Regions from separate parts of the Streptomyces sp. NPDC033165 genome, predicted to be linked through region 1. Evidence: riboswitches for the same ligand, from Rfam matches in the RefSeq annotation. Region 1 holds a riboswitch; the other holds the start of a gene.
The links. A riboswitch is a leader RNA that binds a small molecule or an ion and turns the genes downstream of it on or off. The one in region 1 is predicted to bind cobalamin.
Positions count from the first base shown of each region.

Region 1 (4,407 bases):
CCGCCGCCATGTCGATCAGGCCGCGCTGCGGGATCTCCCACGCGGTGCGGTACAGCGCCCGCACGTCCTCCGGAATCCAGGCGAAGCCCTGCACCGAGCCGCTCGCCTCGCGCAGCGCCTCACGGGTGCGGGCGTCCCACACGCCGAGCTTCTTCAGCTCGTCCACCAGGTAGGCGTTGACCTGGAGGAACTCACCGCTGAGCGTCTCGCGCTTGAACAGGTTGGAGACCTGCGGCTCGATGCACTCGTACACACCGGCGATCGAGGCGATCGTGGCGGTCGGCGCGATGGCGAGCAGCAGCGAGTTGCGCATACCGGTCTTCGCGACCCGGGCGCGCAGGGCGTCCCAGCGCTCCGGCCAGTTCAGCTCGGTGTCGTAGTGGTCGGGGTGCAGCACACCGCGCGCGGCCCGCGTCTCGGACCAGGCGGGCAGCGGGCCCGACCGCTCCGCGAGGTCGCAGGACGCCTCGTACGCCGCCAGCATGATCCGCTCGGAGATCTTCGTGGAGAGCGCGCGGGCCTCGGGCGAGTCGAAGGGCAGGCGCAGCTGGAAGAAGACGTCCTGGAGACCCATGGCGCCCAGACCGACCGGCCGCCAGCGGGAGTTGGAGCGTCCGGCCTGCTCGGTCGGGTAGAAGTTGATGTCGACGACCCGGTCGAGGAAGGTCACGGCCGTACGGACCGTGGCGTCCAGGCGGTCCCAGTCGATCGAGCCATGGGCGACGAACGCGCCCAGGTTGACCGAGCCCAGGTTGCAGACGGCCGTCTCGCCGTCGTTGGTGACCTCAAGGATCTCGGTGCACAGGTTCGAGGAGTGGACGACCCGGCCCGGCTCGGCGGTCTGGTTCGCGGTCCGGTTGGAGGCGTCCTTGAACGTCATCCAGCCCTGGCCGGTCTGCGCGAGGGTACGCATCATCCGGCCGTACAGCTCACGCGCGGGCATCGTCTTGCGGGCCAGCCCCCTGGCCTCGGCCGCGCGGTAGGCCGCGTCGAACTCGTCGCCCCACAGGTCGACCAGCTCGGGCACCTCGGCGGGCGAGAACAGCGACCACTCGGTGTCGGCGTCGACCCGGCGCATGAACTCGTCCGGGATCCAGTGCGCCAGGTTCAGGTTGTGCGTACGCCGCTGGTCCTCGCCCGTGTTGTCGCGGAGCTCAAGGAACTCCTCGATGTCCGCGTGCCAGGTCTCCAGGTAGACCGCCGCAGCGCCCTTGCGCCGACCGCCCTGGTTCACCGCCGCCACCGAGGCGTCCAGCGTCTTGAGGAACGGCACGATGCCGTTGGAGTGCCCGTTGGTGCCCCGGATCAGCGAACCCCGGGCGCGGATGCGGGAGTAGGACAGACCGATGCCGCCCGCGTGCTTGGAGAGCCGCGCCACCTGGTGGTAGCGGTCGTAGATCGAGTCCAGCTCGTCCTTGGGGGAGTCCAGCAGATAGCAGGAGGACATCTGCGGGTGACGGGTGCCGGAGTTGAAGAGCGTGGGGGAGGAGGGGAGGTAGTCCAGCCGGCTCATCAGCCCGTAGAGCGAGGCGACCTCGTCCAGCGCCCGCACCGACTCGTCCTCGGCCAGGCCCGCGGCCACGCGCAGCATGAAGTGCTGCGGGGTCTCGATGACCTGGCGGGTGTGCGGGTGGCGCAGCAGGTAGCGGCTGTGCAGCGTACGGAGGCCGAAGTAGCCGAAACGGTCGTCCGCGCCCTCGGACAGCGTCCGCTCGACCAGCTCGTCCAGCGCCTTCGCGTGCAGCTCGACGAAGGCGGCCGTGCGGTCCGCGATCAGGCCCTCGCGGTGGCCGACGGCGACCGAGGCGGAGAAGGACGTGGCGCCCTGGCTCGCGGCCTCGTCGGCGATCGTCCGGGTCAGCAGCCGGGCGGCGAGCTTGGAGTACGCGGGGTCCTCGGAGATCAGCCCCGCGGCGGCCTCGGTGGCCAGCGAGCGCAGCTCGGCCTCGTCGGAGCGGGCGTTGCGCCCGCGCAACGCGGCAGCGGCGACCCGTCCGGGGTCGGTGTCGGGCAGATCGACGGTGAGGTCGGTCAGGGCCCGCAGCAGGGCGGTCCCGGGTCCGTCGTTCGAGGCGTCTCCGGACGTGGTGGACACTGCGGATTCGGTGGCTGAAACCGGATCGGCGGGCGCGATGGTCACTGGGCTTTCCCTCGCTCGGCTGGGGGCCGGCAGCAGGCAGGGGAGCCGGGCAGCGCGAAGCCCGGGTCGGGGCAGCACTGCTGACGGCGTCCACCGGCCTATCCGCGAGGCCCGGACGTCTGGCATCCGGTTCGGTCGATCCGGACGCACTGTCGACAGGTCTTCGGACTTCAGGTGTGCAAAAGCACACTGATCACACCGTTGCGGGACAGTTCCGGATTCGCACCGGATTCCCCTGCGACGACAGCGAGGTCGAGCATACATGTGGGGGCCGCCTGATGAGGAAGCCCCCACATGTTGTGTCGGCCGACATAACTTTTCCGGGGCGGTGTGGATTCTTCGCCCGGCTTTTCTCCGGTTCGGCCCGGAGCGGACGGGCCGGCAGGAGGGCGCGAAAAGGGGCCGCCACGCCCCTGGGAGGGGTACGGCGGCCCCTGCGGACCGGTGGCGATCAGCAGCAGCGGAAGCCCTCGCGGGGGTCCGCCTCGCGGGCGTCGGTGCGGCTGTGCTCGAAGGCGCGGCGGGTCATGACCGGTGTGTCCGGATCGTGTGCCCGCGCGTGCGCCACGTAACGGTCGTAGGCCGACTCGCCGGTCAGCTCGCGCACGTACCAGCGGATGCGGCCGGCGATCCGGCGGACGTCCCGCACACTCATGTCCGGGCCTTCGTCAGGTCCGTACCGCCGTCCTCCACGCGGATGCCGCCCTCGGGGCCGACGCCCGCCGCGACCAGCTCGGCCTTCTCCTCCTTGGTCGCGAGGATCGACGCCGGGGCGACCAGCCTGGACCGGACGAACGGCGCCTCGTGGAGCTTGACGCTCTCCGGGTCGCGGATGGCGTTGAAGCAGACCCGCCCGGCGTCCACGAGGACCACGATGATGAGGGCCGCGAAGAGCGCGCACAGCACCCCGTCGACAGTGGAGTTGGTGACGACGGTCCGCATCTCCTCCATGTTCTTGGCGGGGGCCAGCACCTCGCCGGCGTCGATGCCCGCCTGGTACTTGTCGCGCTGGGCGAAGAACCCGATCTTCACGTCCTCGGAGAAGATCTTCTGCCAGCTCGCGGTGAGTGTGACCGCCACGTCCCAGGCCAGGGGCACCGCGGTGACCCAGGCCCACTTCAGCCGGCCGGACTTCACCAGCAGCGTGGTGCAGACGGCCAGCGCGACCGCGGCCAGCAGCTGGTTGGCGATGCCGAACAGCGGGAAGAGCTGGTTGATGCCGCCCAGCGGGTCGTGCACACCGACCCAGAGGAAGTAGCCCCATCCGCCCACGACGACGGCGCTGGCGAACCACACGCCAGGCTTCCAGCTGACCTCGCGGAACGGCTTGTAGACGTTGCCGAGCATGTCCTGGAGCATGAAGCGCCCGACGCGGGTGCCCGCGTCGACGGTGGTGAGGATGAACAACGCTTCGAACATGATGGCGAAGTGGTACCAGAACGCCTTCATGGCGGTACCGCCGATCACCGCGGAGAAGATCTCCGCCATGCCGAGCGCGAACGTCGGTGCGCCACCGGTCCGGGACAGCAGACTCTGTTCCTCGACGTCCTTGGCCGCCTGGGCCAGCGCCTCGGGGGAGATGGAGAAGCCGAAGCCGGCCACGGCCTCGGAGGCGGCCTGGACGCTGTCACCGATCACACCGGCCGGTGCGTTGATGGCGAAGTACAGGCCGGGGTCGATGATGCAGGCGGCGATCATCGCCATGATCGCCACGAACGACTCGGTCAGCATCGCGCCGTAGCCGATCATCCGGATCTGGGTCTCCTTCTGGACCATCTTCGGGGTGGTGCCCGAGGAGACCAGGGAGTGGAAGCCGGAGAGCGCGCCGCAGGCGATCGTGATGAAGACGAACGGGAACATCGAGCCCGCGAAGACGGGCCCCGCGCCGCTGCTCGCGAAGTCGGTGACCGCGGGCATCTTCAGGGTGGGCAGCGCTATCACCACACCGAGGGCCAGCAGGGCGATCGTGCCGACCTTCATGAAGGTGGAGAGGTAGTCGCGCGGCGCCAGCAGCAGCCACACGGGCAGCACGGAGGCGAGGAACCCGTACACGATCATCCAGACGACCAGCGTGCCCGGTTCCAGCGTGAAGAAGTCCGCCCAGGACGACTCGGCCACCCAGCCGCCCGCGACGATCGCGAGCAGCAGCAGCGCGACGCCGATGAGCGAGACCTCGCTGACCTTGCCGGGGCGCAGGATTCGCAGATAGACGCCCATGAAGAGCGCGATCGGGATCGTCATGCCGATGGAGAAGACGCCCCAGGGCG
Region 1 is NZ_JBVIPK010000008.1:306,160-310,566, reverse strand. Features, by position in the region: gene ACZ5WC_RS21180 (ribonucleoside-diphosphate reductase subunit alpha) at 1-2,140, opposite strand, end outside; cobalamin riboswitch at 2,278-2,400, opposite strand; gene ACZ5WC_RS21175 (YbdD/YjiX family protein) at 2,592-2,795, opposite strand; gene ACZ5WC_RS21170 (carbon starvation CstA family protein) at 2,792-4,407, opposite strand, start outside.

Region 2 (4,407 bases), on a different contig from region 1:
TGAGGGCGGAGAAGAGCTGCATCGCGGCGACGCCGGAGAGCACGACCCGGTCGGTGGTGCCGCCCAGGGTGTGGCTGAGCAGCAGCACGAGGGCGAAGGAGCAGATCGCCCCGACGAAGGCCCCGGCGGACAGGGACACCGCTCCCCCGCCGACGCCGAGCACCACGATCACGACCGCCCCGGTCGAGGCGCCGGAGGAGACGCCGAGGACGAACGGGTCGGCCAGCGGGTTGCGCAGCAGGGACTGCATCACCGTCCCGCACACCGCGAGCCCCGCGCCGCACACGGCGGCGAGCAGGGTCCGGGGCATCCGCAGGTTCCAGATGATGCCGTCCCGGATCGGGCTGAGCTCCGAGTCACCGATCCCGAGGTGGGCCGCGACGGCCGACCAGACGTCGGGCACGGAGATCCGGGCGGGCCCGATGGTCACGGCGACCGCGACGGAGAGCAGCAGGAGCAGCAGGCCGCCGGCCCAGAGCAGCACGGCGAGCGGCCCGCCGCCGCGGGCCGGGCGGGGCCGGTCGGCGAGGGGCGGTGCGCCGGCCCGCTCCACGGCCGTACGACTGTCCGTGCTCACCCCGCGAGGCCGAAGTCGCGCAGTCCGGCCGCGACGCGCTCCAGGCCCTCGACGGTGCGGATGGTCGGGTTCATCGCCTGGCCGCTGAGCAGCACGTAACGGCGGTTCTTGACGGCGTCCATGGTCTGGGTGACCGGGTTGGACTCAAGGAACTCGATCTTCTTCTCGGCGCTCTCGGCGGTCTGCGTCGTACGGCTCAGGTCGCCGATGACCAGGACGTCGGGGTTGCGGTCGGCGACGGTCTCCCAGCTGATCTGGGGCCATTCGTCGTGCGTGTCGTCGAAGACGTTCTTCGCGCCGAGTTCCTTGGTGATGACGCCGGGGGCGCCGCAGCAGCCCGCGAGGTAGGGGGCCTTGGAGTCGGAGAACCAGTACAGGAGCGACGCTTCGGAGGCGTCGATGCCCTCGGTGGCCTTCTCCACCCGCGCCTGGAGCTTCTTCACCAGGGCGTCACCACGCTCGGGCACCCCGAACACCTGGGCCAGTTCGCGGACTTCCGTGTAGACGCTGTCCATGGTGAGGGGTGCGGTACGGGCTCCGTCGCCGCCGCCGCTGTTGTCCTTGCCGGTGCAGTCGGCGGGCGAGATGTAGGTGGGGACGCCGAGCTTCTCGAACTGCTCGCGGGGGGCGACGCCGCCCTTGGCGAGGGTCGAGGCGAAGGAGGCGCTGAGGAAGTCGGGTTCTTTGTCGAGGACCCTCTCCGACGACGGCCGGTTCTCGGATATCCGCTCGACGCGCGCGTTGGCCTTCTCCAGGCCCTTCATGACCGGGTCGCTCCAGGTGGCGCTGCCCGCGAGGCGGTCGGCGAGGCCGAGCGAGAGGAGGATCTCCGTCGACCCCTGGTCGACCGAGACGGCCCGCTGCGGCGGGGCCTTGACCGTGACGGTGCGCCCGCAGTTCTTGAGGGTGACCGGATAGCCGTCGGCCTTGCCGCCGCCGTCGGCGGCCCGGTCGGTGGTGGTGCCGCAGGCCGTCAGCAGGACGAGTCCCGCAGCGAACAGGGCAGCGGTGCGTATCGGGGCGGGCAGGGCCGTGGGCAGCACGAAAGGACCTCGGTGTCTCTGGGCCCAGCCGCGGAGCCCGTCGTACGGTTCCCGTGCCCCGGTGCGGGGCGCGGGCGCCAGCAGGTCTTCGGACTCGGGTTCGTCCGGGCGGGACGCCTTCCCGGAGCAGGTGAGTACTCCAGTGGCCGTGGCCCCGCCCGTCCCCCTCACCGCTGCGCGTCAGTTCCGGTTTCGCACCGGATTCCCTGACCCCGTCGTTGGGGTTCGACTGGCCCCGGCAAGCTATCACGCGCCTTCGCGCGGAATCAGAGGCGGTGAGACGAGAGTGCGCTGGGGATGACGTCCGGGAAGGCGGCCGGGGCGGGACGGTACGGCGCGGGATCGTCCGGCCGCACCGGCCCGCCGGCTTCCGTTACGGCGTTACGGCGTTACGGCGTTACGGCGTTACGGCGCCTGTAGGGCGATCACCGCGTTCTGGCCGCCGAAGCCGAAGGAGTGGCTGACGGCACGCCGGAAGGGCAGTTCGCGCGGCGTCTTCGTGACGCAGTCGATGTCGAACCCTGGGGCCGGGGCGTCCAGGTTCGCGATCGGCGGGATCAGCCCGTGCTGGAGCGTGAGGATCGTCAGACCGGTCTCGATGGCCCCGGCCGCCCCCATGCAGTGGCCCAGTACCCCCTTGGGGGCGGTGACGGGCGGCCGGTGCGGGTAGGCCCGGCCGATGAGGGCGGCCTCGGTGGCATCGCCCTGGGAGGTCGACGTCCCGTGCGCGTTGACATGGCCGACGTCCTCGGCGCGCCAGCCCGCGTCGCGCAGTGCGGCGTCCACGGCCGCCCGCGCGACGTCCCCCGAGGGGTGGGGGCTGGTGGGGTGGTGGGCGTCGGTGGTCTCCCCGACGCCCGTGATCAGCGCCCGGGGTGCGGCCCCCCGGGCGTGCGCCTCGTCGGCCCGCTCCAGGACCATGACGGCGGCGCCCTCCCCCATGACGAGACCGGCGCGGTCGGCGGCGAAGGGGCGGCAGAGGCGGGCCGGGTCGCCGTCCCGCGGTGCCGCCGCGCCCGAGCGGGCGAGGCCTGTCATGGCGACCGGGAACACGATCGACTCGGTGGCCCCGGCGATCGCGATGTCGCACCGGCCGAGGGTCAGCAGGTCCCGGGCCACGGACAGCGCGGTCACCCCGGACGAACAGGCCGTGCACGGCGCCAGGCTGGGCCCGGTGGCCTTCATCCGGATGGCGATCTCGGCCGCGGGCATGTTCGGGATGGTGAGCAGGATGCCCGAGGGCGAGGTGGCCTCGGGGCCCCGCCGTTCCAGGGCGACGGCCTGTTCGGTGAGTCCGGCCGAGCCTCCGCTGCTGGTGCCGACGACGACGGCGACGCGGGCTCCGTCCCAGTGCGCCGGGTCGAGTCCGGCGTCCGCGACCGCTTCCCGGGCGGCGAGTACGGCGAACTTGACGTACCGGCCCATGCGGAAGGCCGTACGTCCGCCGACCGCGTCGTCCAGGTCGATGCCGGAGACCGTGCAGGCGAAGTCGACCGCGCAGCCGTCCAGTTCGGGGACGGTCCGGGCGGGCGACCGCCCGGCCAGGACCCCCTCCCAGGTGGTTTCGGTGGTGGTGCCGACCGGGGTGATCATTCCCAGGCCGGTCACGGCGATGGCGGGTCGCTTCATCGGGTGTTGCTCACCGGCACCGTGGCCCCGGCCGCCGCGCCGCCGACGGCCGCGTCGATGAACGCGGAGACGTCGGCCAGCGTGGCGTCCTTGTACAGCTTCTCGGAGTCGGCGTCGACGCCGAGGGTCTCCTTGATGATGACCGCGAACTCGGCCACCGCCAGGGAGTCCATCTCCAGGCTGTCCATGGTGGATTCCGGCAGGATCTCGGCCGCGGGCACCTTGAACGTCTCGGTCAGCACCTCGGTGATCTTCGGGTGGATGGTCTTCACGGTGATTCCTCTTCCTGTGTGTGTCATCGGCGTCGTGTGATCGGCGTCGCTGGAACGGCAGGTGGTCGAACGCAGCGACCCACCGCCGAAGTAACTGGAAGACGATCTTCCGGTTACGCCCTGGGGCGAACCGATTCGTCTACGCTCACCTGCGGCTTCTCGAACCATCGGGAGACCATGGACGTGGTTCCCCAGTACGCCAGCAGGACCCCGCGGACGCCCAGCGACGCCACCCTCTCGCGCAGCGGGCGCCTCCTGCTGCCGCGGGCGGGCCGCCGGAACTCCCCGGGACGGCCCCCGGCTCCGGCCATGCGGCCCCGGTGCCACGGCCCCTCGGGGTCGTCGTAGGCCGCCGCGTAACCGGGTCCGGCGATCGGCCAGTCCGACATCAGCCGCTCCGGCAGGGCGAAGGACTCCACCAGGGCGGGGGTGTGCCGGGCCACGGCCGCGATCGCGTCCTCCACCGCGTCGGGGAGAAACGTGACCTGATCGGCGGTCAGCCGTCCGGTGGCGAGCAGGTCGCCGCTGTTGCGGGCGATCCACCGCAGCGCGAACAGCCGCCGGAGCTCCGCGAGCCGATCACGCGCGGGCCCTTCCGGCAGGGAGGCCACGGCCTGCTCGAACGCCTCGCCCGCCTGCCGGTAGCCGTACGCCTCGACGCCGAGCAGCGCGGCCGGGGAGGCGGCGTTCCAGCGCCCGAGCCGGTCGCCGGGCGCGGCGGCGCTCATCCGCTCGCGGGCACGGGCGAACCACAGGTCCTCCACGGCCGTGAGCAGCCGGTCCAGGAAGGCGGGCTCGTCGAGGTCGCCTGGCCCTTCGTCCGCCGCCTCCCGGGTGGTGGCGCTGAACAGCATCTCGGCGGCGGCTTTGGCGTGCACGGCCAGGT
Region 2 is NZ_JBVIPK010000010.1:85,560-89,966, reverse strand. Features, by position in the region: gene ACZ5WC_RS23280 (FecCD family ABC transporter permease) at 1-577, opposite strand, end outside; gene ACZ5WC_RS23275 (ABC transporter substrate-binding protein) at 574-1,620, opposite strand; cobalamin riboswitch at 1,683-1,869, opposite strand; gene ACZ5WC_RS23270 (beta-ketoacyl-[acyl-carrier-protein] synthase family protein) at 2,026-3,249, opposite strand; gene ACZ5WC_RS23265 (acyl carrier protein) at 3,246-3,521, opposite strand; gene ACZ5WC_RS23260 (acyl-CoA dehydrogenase family protein) at 3,635-4,407, opposite strand, start outside.
Region 2: another riboswitch for cobalamin. It lies ahead of ACZ5WC_RS23275 (ABC transporter substrate-binding protein); the one in region 1 lies ahead of ACZ5WC_RS21180 (ribonucleoside-diphosphate reductase subunit alpha).